Regions from separate parts of the Streptomyces sp. NPDC004051 genome, predicted to be linked through region 3. Evidence: riboswitches for the same ligand, from Rfam matches in the RefSeq annotation. Region 3 holds a riboswitch; each other region holds the start of a gene.
The links. Region 3 has a riboswitch for glycine ahead of gcvP (aminomethyl-transferring glycine dehydrogenase). Riboswitches for the same ligand answer to the same signal wherever they lie in the genome.
Positions count from the first base shown of each region.

Region 1 (4,322 bases), on a different contig from region 3:
GACGAAGAAGAAGGCTGTCGAGCGCAGGTCGAACCCGCGCCGGCGGTTCACGGTCGGCGTACGACGTACGGGGGCGGCCACGGTGATGAGTCCCCTCCTCGGGATCGATGCAAAGATCACTTCCTCCGTCTGCCCAGGACCGGAGGTCATGTGGGCGGCTGATTGCCGAGTACGACCGGACACGGCACTGCGGCCACCTTCACGAACCCACGAATTCACGAACGAGCGGCGGCGAAGCTCCTCACACACCCCAACCAGCCCCAGATGGCCGGAAATCCCCCGACTCGACACCAGCAGCAACAGAACACCATGAAGGTCCGACGTCGGGCCCCGGGCCGTCTCGTCAGACGTCGAAGGGGGTGACCGGACAGAGGAGCCGAGGGCGGGTGGGTGATCTTGATCGAGAGCCTGTCCGCCGGGAGCTTCGTCGTGCCGTGCAGACCTCGTCCGCCGGCGTCCCCGGCCACGCGGCCGGACTGGAAGGGCCCAGGGTAGCTGCCTATTGCATCCAAAGCCTCGGGGGTGATCGAATGTGCGTCCGGCGATCGGTGTTCTTGACGTTATGCAGAGGGTGTCGCACATGATGGGCCGCTGGCTGGCAAGCAGAACGAAACAGCGTCAGACAGGCCCCCTGGCAGCTGTGCAGACTCCCTCCGATGCCGGGGTGCTGAGCTGCCGGGTTCTCGGCCCGGCCGACGAGCCGGTGCCGAACGCCCGGTACGCGATCAACGACACCGTGGGACGCACACTGGTCGAGGGTGGGACGGATCCCTTCGGATCGTTCGTGGCCACGATTCCGGCGGGAGAGTACCGGCTCACGGTGTCCGCCGGGGGGTACCTGCCGTACCGGGTGCCGTGCACGGTCACCGAGAACTCCCTCACCTCGCTCGGCGACGTGACCCTGCAGGCGGCACAGCCGCTGGAGATGCCCGCGCCGGGTGACTGGGAGATCGATCTGGCGCACTCCTCGATCGTCTGCACCGCACAGCACATCGGGATGGCCCGGGTGCACGGCCGGTTCAACTCCTTCGCCGGGGTGGTGCGGATCGCCGGCGACGCGGCGCAGACGGCGATGCACGTGGTGATCGACGCGGGATCCATCGACACCAACATGAGGATGCGTGACGACCATCTGCGGTCGGCGGACTTCCTGGCCGTGGAGCGGTTTCCCACCATCGAGTTCTACAGCGACCGCTTCGTGCCCCGGGGCGGCAACCGGTGGGACGTCATCGGCGAGTTGTGGCTGCGCGGGGTGGCCCGTACGGTCACGCTGGACGTGGAGTACCTCGGGCTCGGCAACGGCATGCAGGGCGAGGCCCGGGCGGTCTGCCGGGCCACCGCCGAACTGCACCGCGACGACTTCCAGGTGAGCTGGCAGACGATGCTGGCGCGGGGTATCGCCGCCGTCGGCCCCACCATCCGGGTCGACATCGACGTGCAGGTCGTACCCCAGAGCTGACCGGCCGGCCTGCCCCCGCGCCCGCGCCCTCGGGAAGGCGGCACGGTCCTGGAACACCGCCCTGCCCGGCAGTAAACGATCATCGTTCTCGCAGCTCTTGACCGGCCGCCGGTGCGGGCCTAGCCTCACATCGCCGCTCATCCCGCTGCGGGAGAGCACCGGGTCAGCCAGACCCGGGCGCCGAAGGAGCAACACCTCCCCGGAAACTCTCAGGCACCCCTACCGCTCGGGCAGGCACCTCTGGAAAGCAGGCGCTCCCGTGCCTCGCCCACGGTGCAAGCCGCGGACCTCCGCGGCGAAGCTCTCAGGCTCCATGACAGAGGGGGAGGCTCCGCTCGGCAGCGCGGGTTCCTGCCCGTGCCCGACTCCTGAGGACCCCCCGATGGCTTTCTCGTTACCCCACCGCCGGCCGCCTGCCGCCCGCCGGCATCCCGACTGAGCTCCGGCTCTCCCCCACGGCCCTCCTGGGCCCACGCTCCCTGAAGGCGTGTTCGGCGTGCCCGGCACTTTTCCCGCCGGTCGCTCCCTCACTCATGCCGACTCTTTGTGCCCACTCGCTCCCCTCATACGTGTGCGGTCGTCTTCCAGGACACGCCTGTCCCGGCCCGCACGCACCGAAGATCCACGAGGTTCGCACATGCACAACAGCAGCAAAGCCGTCCCGACCACCGCCCCGAAGCCCGAGGCGGATCCCGGACAGCCCTCCTCCCCCACAGGTGAACAGCACCTCTCCCGGCAGTTGTCCAACCGGCACATCCAGCTGATCGCGATCGGCGGCGCCATCGGCACCGGCCTGTTCATGGGATCGGGCAAGACGATCTCACTGGCCGGCCCCTCGGTGATCTTCGTTTACATGATCATCGGCGCGATGCTGTTCTTCGTGATGCGGGCGATGGGAGAGCTGCTGCTCTCCAACCTGCGCTACAAGTCCTTCGCCGACTTCGCCTCGGACCTCCTCGGACCGTGGGCCGGCTTCTTCACGGGATGGACCTACTGGTTCTGCTGGATCGTCACCGGTGTCGCCGACGTCATCGCGATCGCCGGGTACGTGTCGTACTGGTGGGAAGGGCTCGCGCTGTGGATTCCGGCGCTCGCGGCGGTCGTCCTGCTGATCGTCCTGAACCTGCCCACGGTGAAGGCGTTCGGTGAGACCGAGTTCTGGTTCGCACTGATCAAGATCATCGCCATCGTGACGCTGATCGTCGTCGGATTCGGCATGGTGCTGGGCGGCTTCCAGGCGCCCGGGGGCACCACCGCGAGCTTCTCCAACCTCTGGAACGACGGCGGCTTCTTCCCCACCGGTCCCATGGGGTTCGTCGCGGGATTCCAGATCGCGACCTTCGCCTTCGTCGGCATCGAACTGGTCGGCACCACCGCTGCGGAGACCAAGAACCCGGAGCGGAACCTGCCCAAGGCGATCAACTCGATCCCGGTGCGCGTGATGCTGTTCTACGTGGTCGCCCTGATCGCGATCATCTCCGTCACTCCCTGGCGCCAGATCAGCCCGGACCGCAGCCCCTTCGTCGTGATGTTCACACTGGCCGGCCTCGGCATCGCCGCCTCCGTGATCAACTTCGTGGTACTGACCTCCGCCGCCTCGTCCGCGAACTCGGGCATCTACTCCACCTCACGGATGGTCTACGGCCTGGCTCACGAAGGCGACGCACCGGCACGGTTCGGCAGGCTCACCTCCCGGAAGGTACCGGTCAACGCCCTGCTCCTGTCCGGTCTCTTCCTGCTCCCCGGCGTCGTCATGGTCACCATGGGCGACTCGATCATCGAGGCCTTCACGCTGGTGACCACCATCTCGGCCCTGCTGTTCATGTTCGTCTGGTCGATCATCCTGATCTGCTACCTCGTGTACCGCAGGCGCCGTCCCCACCTGCACGAGGCGTCGACGTTCAAGATGCCCGGCGGCGTCGTCATGTGCTACGTCGTACTCGCCTTCTTCGCGTTCCTCGTCTGGGCGCTGACCCAGAAGGAGGACACCCTGCAGGCGCTGCTGGTGACCCCGGTGTGGTTCGTCGTCCTCGGCATCGCGTGGACGGTGCTCCGTCACCGCCGCCGTCAGGCCCGGCAGACGGCGGCAGTGACGGGCTCCCCGGAACAGCCCCTGCACTGAGGTGACGCCGCGGCCCTCCCGGAACCGAGGTTCCGGGAGGGCCGCGGCGTGCCTGGAGGCAGCGGTGCCCGTGTCGTCCGGCGCCTCTCACGGGATGCCGGGGAGCGGAATCCGTCGCTAAATGGATGAGCGGCTCGGTGTCGGCCGACCGATGAACGCGGGTGCGGAAAAGACTGGGAGACGGCATGCAGAAGCGCAGTCTGCGGGACCTTCAGGTATCGGCCATCGGCCTGGGGTGCATGGGTATGTCCGCCTTCTACGGATCCACCGACCGGGAGGAGGCGATCGCGACCGTCCGGCGCGCCCTGGACCTCGGGGTGAACTTTCTCGACACCGCGCAGATGTACGGGCCGCTCACCAACGAGTCACTGATCGGCGAGGCGATCCGGGGGCATCGCGACGAGTACGTGATCGCGACGAAGTTCAACTACCGGATGGACAACGCCGTACCCGGGGACATCAGCACGGTCGGCCCCCAGGACGGCTCGGCCGAGCACGTCCGGAGCTCGGTCCACGGTTCCCTGCAGCGGCTGGGTACCGACCACATCGACCTGTACTACCAGCACCGGGTCGACCCGAACGTACCCATCGAGGAGACCGCCGGCGCGCTGGGCGAACTGGTCGCCGAGGGCAAGGTGCGGTACATCGGCCTGAGCGAGGCGAGTGCGGAGACCCTCCGGCGCGCCCACGCCGTGCACCCGGTCACCGCGGTGCAGACCGAGTACTCGCTGTGGTCACGGG
Region 1 covers NZ_JBSGHG010000010.1:181,724-186,045, reverse strand. Annotated here, with positions in the region: gene ACWEQO_RS14215 (restriction endonuclease) at 1-81, opposite strand, end outside; gene ACWEQO_RS14210 (YceI family protein) at 581-1,459, shown strand; glycine riboswitch at 1,598-1,694, shown strand; glycine riboswitch at 1,695-1,786, shown strand; gene cycA (D-serine/D-alanine/glycine transporter) at 2,097-3,581, shown strand; gene ACWEQO_RS14200 (aldo/keto reductase) at 3,767-4,322, shown strand, end outside.
Region 1: another riboswitch for glycine. It lies ahead of cycA (D-serine/D-alanine/glycine transporter); the one in region 3 lies ahead of gcvP (aminomethyl-transferring glycine dehydrogenase).

Region 2 (4,322 bases), on a different contig from region 3:
TAGAAGGGGCGGACGCGGTCGCGCATCCACTCGCCGACCGGGTCCTGGGCCACGTCCAGCAGAACCAGGTTGACGGGCCACTTCACCGGCCGGAGGCCCAGCGCGCGGCCCAGGGCGTCGCCGGGGAGGCTCCGCAGATCGCCCTCCCACCGGGAGAGTTCGACCCCGATGAACAGCACCGGGTCCGCGGTCTCGATCTCGGCGAGGCAGCGGCGGGCGGTGCTGACGACACCGGTCGACTCGAACTCCGCGCCCGCGGCGGCGAGGAAGTCCACCGGATCCTCCTGCCAGTCGGGCTCGAACAGCTTGACCCGGCCGCCGCCCGCCGGATCGTCCAGCGGGCCGCGTCCGGCGCGGCACAGTTCGGCCACGGCGGGCGGCGGCAGCGGGACGCCGACCACTCCGCCGGGGTTCACCGCGATCCCGGCCTGCGGCGGCAGACCCCGCGCGAACTCCACCGCGGGCGCGACGGTGAACGACATGTGGGAGCCGACGACCTGGCGGAACTGTTCCTCGGAACTGAAGACCGGGACGTACGCCTGCCCCTCGATCTCCAGGGTGGGCAGGTCCAGCGGGCCGCTGTGCGGGCCGCCGCCGTTCGGCAGCGGAACCCAGACGGGGCTCCTGCCCAGTACCTCGATGATCCGGCCGTCCGCCGCGGGGACGCCGAGGGAGGCGGAGAGCACCTCCTCCAACTCGTTGCCGGGCCATCCTCCGTGCGGATGGGGGTGAGTCTGTGCCGGGAAGTCCGCGGAGAAGCCCGCCGGGAAGTCCATCTGCCTACCGCCTGCCTGGAACCACTGCTGTGGCTGAAAAGGCTAACCGCTGCCGCTCCGCAGCCGGCAGCCCGTGCACCCGCCCGCCCGTGCACCCGCCCGCCCGTGCCACGCCCGCCCGTGCGGTCGTCAGCCCGTGAAGTCGATGCGGCGCAGCGTGTCCGCCGCGTCCCGGTCGACCAGGACCGCCGTTCCGCAGCCCGCGGGCAGGTCGCCGCGCTCCACGGACCGCAGCAGCCGGTCGACGGCGGTGCGGTGCCGCAGGAAGGCGTACCGGGAGACACCGCGGCCGCGCTCACGCTGACCGTCCAGTGCCTGCTCCGGGGGGACGGCCAGCAGCAGCAGGTGCAGCCCCGCGCCCCGGCGGCGGGCCTCGCGGGCCAGCCAGCGGCGCACCCAGGCGTGGGTACCGCAGTCGTGCACGACGACCCCCTCGCCGGTGCGCAGGGCTCGGCGCAGCCCGGCGTAGTGGTCGAGGCGGACCAGGGGCCGGTACACCGCGTACGGCAGGAGGCGCGGCATGCGGCGGTCCCAGCGGTCGCGGGTGTCCTGGGAGTCGATCCGGGTGCCGCGCACCGCGCGCCGCATCAGCGTGGACTTGCCGCTGCCGGGCAGTCCGGTGACCACGACGAGGTCGCGGGGGCCGAAGACCAGGGCGTGCGGACCGCGGCCGGCGCACGCGCGCAGGTCGCGGACGACGGGCGCCGGCCGCGCGCCGTGGGCCTCCCCGGACGAGGGGGCCTGCTGCCCGGGCGGCGCGACACCCGTCGTGGCGTACGCCGTGGTCCTGTTCACCGTGAGTCCTCCCCTGGGGCAAGTGCCGGAGCACCCTCCCCGCCGAGTGTAAAGAGACGGTAACGGCGGACGCCTCTTCATTCCGTCCGTTTCTCGATACAGACCTGTCACAGCCCTCCGTACAGACCTGAGCACCCTGTGCTCACGAGGGAAAGGTCCCCCTGCCGAAGCCTCACGATGCGTGCAATGATGAGCGCGCCAACTGCATACCGGCCGTTTGAATCCGCGCGGGAGAGTCCCTGGCACGTTTCGCCGGGGCGCCGAAGGAGCAAGTCCCTCCCTTGAATCTCTCAGGCACCGTTACCGCGCGGGCCAGGCACATCTGAAAAGCGGGCCGCCGCGCGAGTTTCCGGTGGCTCCACCCAAGGTGCAAGCCGTGACGTCCCCTGCGCGGACGGTCATGGCGAACCTCTCAGGTTCCGATGACAGATGGGGAGGAACGTCCTCGCCCTCCCCGTGCCCGGCCCCGGCCGACGGGGGACCCCATCGCCCTGGGAGACCGACCGATGAGCAGTACCGAACTCCGCCGGACAGCGCTCGACGCCCTGCATCGTTCGCTCGGCGCCACGATGACCGACTTCGCCGGCTGGGACATGCCCCTGCGCTACGGCTCCGAGCGCGACGAGCACAACGCCGTGCGCACGAAGGCGGGCCTCTTCGACCTCTCGCACATGGGCGAGATCACCGTCACCGGCCCGCAGGCGGCGCGGTTCCTGGACTACGCCCTGATCGGCAACATCGGGACCGTCAAGCCCGGCCGCGCCCGCTACACCATGATCTGCAACGAGGACGGCGGCATCCTGGACGACCTGATCGTCTACCGGCTCGGTGCGGTCGAAGCCCCCGAGTACCTGGTCGTCGCCAACGCCTCCAACGCCCAGGTGGTGCTGGACGCCCTCGTGGAGCGGTCGGCGGGCTTCGACGCCGAGGTCCGCGACGACCGCGACGCCTACGCGCTGATCGCGGTGCAGGGCCCCGAGGCCGCCGGCATCCTCAAGAGCCTGACCGATTCGGACCTGGACGGCCTGAAGTACTACGCCGGCCTGCCCGGCACGGTCGCCGGCGTCCCCGCGCTCATCGCCCGGACCGGCTACACCGGTGAGGACGGCTTCGAGCTGTTCGTCGCGCCGGAGCACGCGGTCGGGGTGTGGCAGGCGCTGACCGAGGCGGGCGAGGGCGTGGGGGTGACCCCGTGCGGGCTGGCCTGCCGGGACACGCTGCGCCTGGAGGCCGGCATGCCGCTGTACGGCAATGAGCTGAGCGCCTCGCTGACGCCGTTCGACGCCGGGTTCGGCCGGGTCGTGAAGTTCGAGAAGGAGGGCGACTTCGTGGGCCGTGCCGCCCTGACCGAGGCCGCCGCCCGCGCCGAGCGGACCCCGCCCCGCGCCCTGGTGGGCCTGGTCGCCGAGGGCCGCCGGGTCCCGCGCGCCGGGTACCCGGTGGTGGCCGGCGGCGAGGTGATCGGCGAGGTCACCTCCGGGGCGCCCGCGCCGACGCTGGGCAAGCCGATCGCGATGGCGTACGTCGACGTGGCGCACTCGGCGCCGGGTACCCCGGGCGTGGGCGTGGACATCCGCGGCAGCCACGAGCCGTACGAGGTCGTGGCGCTGCCGTTCTACCAGCGGCAGAAGTGACACCGCCGTAGGACGTGGGCCGCGTACGCGACCGCGCCGGTCGGGGCCGTGACCTCCGCCCCCCCACCCCTCCCTTCGGCTCCATCCACCCCTTTCGTCCCCTTTCTCCGCCGTCGACCCCGGCGGTCCCTCGCACACAGGAGGATCCAGATCATGAGCAACCCCCAGCAGCTGCGTTACAGCAAGGAACACGAGTGGCTGACGGCCGCCGAGGACGGCGTGTCGACGATCGGCATCACGGAGCACGCGGCCAACGCGCTCGGCGACATCGTGTTCGTCCAGCTCCCGGACGTCGGCGACACCGTGACCGCGGGCGAGACCTGCGGCGAGCTGGAGTCGACCAAGTCGGTCAGCGACCTGTACTGCCCGGTCACCGGCGAGGTCACCGAGGTCAACGAGGACGTGGTGAACGACCCGTCGCTGGTGAACTCGGCCCCCTTCGAGGGCGGCTGGCTGTTCAAGGTGCGGGTGAGCGACGAGCCGGCCGACCTGCTCTCGGCCGCCGAGTACGACGCCTTCGTCCAGGGCTGAGGAGGCCGTCACCCCATGTCGCTCCTGAACATCCCGCTGCACGAGCTCGACCCGGCCGTCGCGGCGGCGGTCGACGCCGAGCTGCACCGCCAGCAGTCCACCCTCGAGATGATCGCCTCGGAGAACTTCGCCCCGGTCGCGGTCATGGAGGCCCAGGGCACGGTCCTCACCAACAAGTACGCCGAGGGCTACCCCGGCCGCCGCTACTACGGCGGCTGCGAGCACGTCGACGTGATCGAGCAGATCGCCATCGACCGGGTCAAGGAACTCTTCGGCGCCGAGCACGCCAACGTGCAGCCGCACTCGGGCGCGCAGGCCAACGCCGCCGCGATGTTCGCGCTGCTCAAGCCCGGCGACACGATCATGGGCCTGAACCTCGCGCACGGCGGGCACCTGACCCACGGCATGAAGATCAACTTCTCCGGCAAGCTCTACGACGTGGTCGCCTACCACGTCGGCGACGACGGCCAGGTCGACATGGCCGAGGTCGAGCGGCTGGCCAAGGAGAGGAAGCCGAAGCTGATCGTCGCCGGCTGGTCGGCGTACCCGCGTCAGCTGGACTTCGCCGCGTTCCGCCGGATCGCGG
Region 2 covers NZ_JBSGHG010000009.1:2,367-6,688, reverse strand. Annotated here, with positions in the region: gene ACWEQO_RS12530 (enhanced serine sensitivity protein SseB) at 1-776, opposite strand, end outside; gene ACWEQO_RS12525 (AAA family ATPase) at 906-1,571, opposite strand; glycine riboswitch at 1,790-1,887, shown strand; glycine riboswitch at 1,888-2,010, shown strand; gene gcvT (glycine cleavage system aminomethyltransferase GcvT) at 2,078-3,205, shown strand; gene gcvH (glycine cleavage system protein GcvH) at 3,359-3,736, shown strand; gene glyA (serine hydroxymethyltransferase) at 3,752-4,322, shown strand, end outside.
Region 2: another riboswitch for glycine. It lies ahead of gcvT (glycine cleavage system aminomethyltransferase GcvT); the one in region 3 lies ahead of gcvP (aminomethyl-transferring glycine dehydrogenase).

Region 3 (4,322 bases):
CGAGGAGGCAGGTCGAGGACGGAGGTCGGCGTGAGAAGCACCGGCGACGGTACGGCCGGGGGCGCCCCCGGACACGGTCTCGGGGCGAGCGGTCCGTACCCTCACCCAGGCCCTCAGCTCCGCGCCAGCGGGGCGTATGCCCATCACGGCAGTGCGGCCGATCATGCTCCGCAGCGGCCGGCGGCCGTGCCGGGCGGCGGAGGGGCGACGACGTCCATGGTGTCCGAGGAGATCGGCTATCGCGGCCCCACGGCCTGCGCGGCCGCCGGCATCACCTACCGGCAACTGGACTACTGGGCCCGTACGGGACTGGTCGAGCCGAGCGTGCGGCCCGCGCACGGCTCCGGGACGCAGCGGCTGTACAGCTTCCGGGACGTCGTCGTCCTGAAGATCGTCAAGCGGTTCCTGGACACCGGGGTGTCGCTGCAGAACATTCGTACCGCCGTCCAGCATCTGCGGGAGCGGGGCTTCCGTGACCTGGAGCGCATGACGCTGATGAGCGACGGCGCCACGGTCTACGAGTGCGACACGCCGGACGAGGTGCATGCCCTGCTCCAGGGCGGCCAGGGGATTTTCGGGATCGCCGTCGGTGTGGTGTGGCGGGATGTCGAGAGCGCGCTGTCCCAGTTGCACGGGGAGCGCGTCGACACCGGGGAGACGCTGATCGGGCCCAACCCGGCGGACGAGCTGGCGCGGCGGCGGAACCGCGCGGTCTGAGCCGTCGGGCCGGCTGGGCGACCCGTGCCGTTCGGGGCGGTCGGTGGCCGGCACTGTCAGTGGCATAGGGCAGCATCGGGGATGTGAGATCCGCGCCCACCATCCTGCACCTCGACATGGACGCCTTCTACGCCTCGGTGGAGCAGGCGTCCAAGCCGAGCCTGCGGGGGAAAGCCGTGATCGTGGGCGGGCTCGGGCCGCGCGGGGTGGTCGCCACCGCCTCGTACGAGGCCCGGCTCTTCGGCGTGCGTTCCGCGCTGCCCATGGCCCAGGCGCGGCGGCTCGCGCCGAACGCGGCGTACCTCGTGCCGCGCTTCGCGTTCTACCGGTCGATCAGCGACCAGGTGATGGGGCTGCTGCGGGAGCTGTCGCCGCTGGTGGAGCCCTTGAGCCTGGACGAGGCGTTCGTGGACCTGGAGGCCGGCGGGGCGGCCTGGGACGAGCGGTCGGCCCGGCTGGCCGGGGCGAGGCTGCGCGCGGACATACGGGCGGTCACCGGGCTCACCGGGTCCGTCGGGCTCGCCGCCTCCAAGATGCTGGCGAAGATCGCCTCGGAGCAGGCGAAGCCCGACGGACTGGTGCTCATCGAGCCGGGGAGGGAGCGGGCCCTGCTGGCGCCGCTCCCGGTCCGGACGCTGCCGGGGGTGGGGCCCGCCACCGGTGACCACCTGCGCAGGGCCGGGATCCACACGGTCGAAGAGCTCGCCGAGGCCGGGGAGGACGAGCTGGTGCGGTTGCTCGGCAAGGCACACGGACACGCGCTGTACGCCATGGCCCTGGCACGGGACGAACGGCCCGTGGTGGCCGAGCGGGAGACGAAGTCGGTGTCGGTCGAGGACACGTACGACGTGGACATCCACGACCGGGTGCGGGTCGGGACGGAGGTACGGAGGCTCGCCGACCGCTGTGTGAGCAGACTGCGGGGAGCGGGGCTGGCGGGACGGACCATCGTGCTGAAGGTGCGGCGCTACGACTTCTCGACGCTCACCCGGTCCGAGACGCTGCGGGGCCCCACGGACGATCCGGCGGTGGTGCGCGAGGCGGCGGCGCGGTTGTTGGGCTCGGTCGACACGACAGGCGGGGTACGGCTGCTGGGCGTGGGAGTCAGTGGACTCGCGGACTACACCCAGGAGGACCTGTTCGCGCAGGCGGCGGAGGTCCGGGGGGAGGAGTCGCCGGGCGAGGAGGAGCAGTCGGCCGCGCCCAGGGAGGAAGAACAGCGGACGAGCGCGGGGCGGAGCTGGCCGGCCGGGCACGATGTGCGGCACAGCGAGTACGGGCACGGGTGGGTCCAGGGCAGCGGCCTGGGCCGGGTCACGGTCCGGTTCGAGACGCCCGGCTCGGCGGTGGGACGGGTGAAGACCTTCCGCACCGACGACCCGGCCCTGCAACCGGCGGATCCGCTGCCACTGGTGGACCGAAGTCCCGGGGAGGGCGAGAGGCCGCGGGTCGGCGCGGAGACGAGCGACGGCTCGGGAGCGGCCCGGGGGAGCATGGACCCGGGGCACTCGCAGGTGTGAGGGGGCCGTGGGCTTCGTGCTTCCGGCTCCGAGGGCTCAGGCCGGGTGGTCGTCCCGGTCGGCGAGTGTGCCGAAGTCGTGGTCCGGAAGCGGGGGAGGCGCGGAGATGTCCAGACCGTAGTGGTGGTAGAGCTGGAGTTCCTGCTCGGGGGAGAGGTGGCGGCCCACGCCGAAGTCGGGGGCGTCCTTGATCAGGGCGCGTTCGAAGGGAATGTGGAGGCTGCCGTCTATCAGCTCGCTCGGCTCCAGGGGGACGAAGGCGTCCCTGCTGAACAGGCCGGTGCGTATCGCCGCCCACTCGGGTATGCCGGTGGCGTCGTCGAGATAGACCTCGTCGATGGTGCCGATCCGGGTTCCGTTGCGGTCGAACGCTTTACGGCCGATCAGGTTGCGCGGATCGATGTCGGTCTGCACGGGCCCTCCACTGGTCGCAATCCGCAGTCATTCGTCAGCACTACGAAACGGCACAATCGGTCCGGCGGCCACTCGAAGGTACGGGGGTTGCCCTCGCTGGTACGCTGACAGCGGCTGCTGACCCCGTGCGGGAGAGTCCTCCGGACACCATCGGAGGGCGCCGAAGGAGCAAATCCTCCCCGGAAACTCTCAGGCCCACGTACCGCATGGACGAGGTCACTCTGGAAAGCAGGGCGGGTGTCGACGGCTCCCGCTCTCACCGACGGTGAAAGCCGGGCGCCCTGCGGCGGTCCGGTGAAGCTCTCAGGTCGAGATGACAGAGGGGGAGGCCGTCCGGGCACCCGTCATGGTGCCCCTCGAAGGTCGTCAGACCAGGAGGCCTCCACAATGACCGCCCACCGCATTCCCCTCTCCGAGCTCGAACAGGGAACGCCCTTCGAGCAGCGTCACATCGGCCCCGACCACGAGGCCCGCGCCAAAATGCTCGCGCAGGTGGGCTACGGCTCGCTCGACGAGCTGACGGCCGCGGCGGTCCCGGATGTGATCAAGAACGCCGACGCACTCGACCTGCCGGGCGCCCGGACCGAGCCCGAGGTGCTGGCCGAACTCCGGTCGCTGGCCGACCGCAACGAGGTGCTCGGCTCCATGATCGGGCTCGGGTACTACGGGACCTTCACGCCGCCCGTCATCCTGCGCAACGTGATGGAGAACCCCGCCTGGTACACGGCCTACACGCCCTACCAGCCGGAGATCTCGCAGGGACGGCTCGAGGCGCTGCTGAACTTCCAGACCATGGTGGCCGAACTGACCGGCCTGCCGACCTCCGGGGCCTCACTGCTCGACGAGGGCACGGCCGCCGCCGAGGCGATGGCGCTCTCGCGGCGCATGGGCAAGAACAAGAACGGCCTGTTCCTGGTCGACGCGGACGCGCTGCCGCAGACGATCGCCGTGATCGAGACCCGTGCCGAGCCGACCGGCGTCGAGGTTGTCGTCGCCGACCTGAGCGAGGGCATCCCCGCCGAGATCGCCGAGCGCAAGATCAACGGTGTGCTGATCCAGTACCCGGGCGCCTCCGGAGCCGTGCGTGACATCAAGCCGGTGATCGACCGGGCGCACGAGCTGGGCGCGCTGGTCACCGTCGCCGCCGATCTGCTCGCCCTCACGCTGCTGACGTCGCCCGGCGAACTCGGCGCGGACATCGCGGTCGGCACGACCCAGCGCTTCGGTGTGCCCATGGGGTTCGGCGGACCGCACGCCGGATACATGGCCGTGCACGAGAAGATGGCGCGCAGCCTGCCCGGACGGCTCGTCGGCGTCTCCGTCGACGCGGACGGCGACCAGGCCTACCGGCTCGCGCTCCAGACCCGTGAGCAGCACATCCGCCGGGAGAAGGCCACCAGCAACATCTGCACCGCCCAGGTGCTGCTCGCCGTGATGGCAGGCATGTACGCCGTCTACCACGGCCCCGAAGGGCTGCGGACCATCGCGTGGCGCACCCACCGTTACGCGACCGTCCTCGCCGAGGGGCTCCGGGCCGGCGGCGTGGAGATCGTCCACGGCTCCTACTTCGACACGCTGACCGTGCGGGTCCCGGGGCGGGGTGCCGAGATCGTCGCCGCGGCGCGGGACAACGGCGTCAACCTGCTCCTCGTCGACGCCGACCACGTCTCG
Region 3 covers NZ_JBSGHG010000008.1:198,270-202,591, reverse strand. Annotated here, with positions in the region: gene ACWEQO_RS12455 (MerR family transcriptional regulator) at 31-717, shown strand; partial or broken gene ACWEQO_RS12450 (DNA polymerase IV) at 801-2,358, shown strand; gene ACWEQO_RS12445 (PRC-barrel domain-containing protein) at 2,274-2,651, opposite strand; glycine riboswitch at 2,770-2,866, shown strand; gene gcvP (aminomethyl-transferring glycine dehydrogenase) at 3,039-4,322, shown strand, end outside.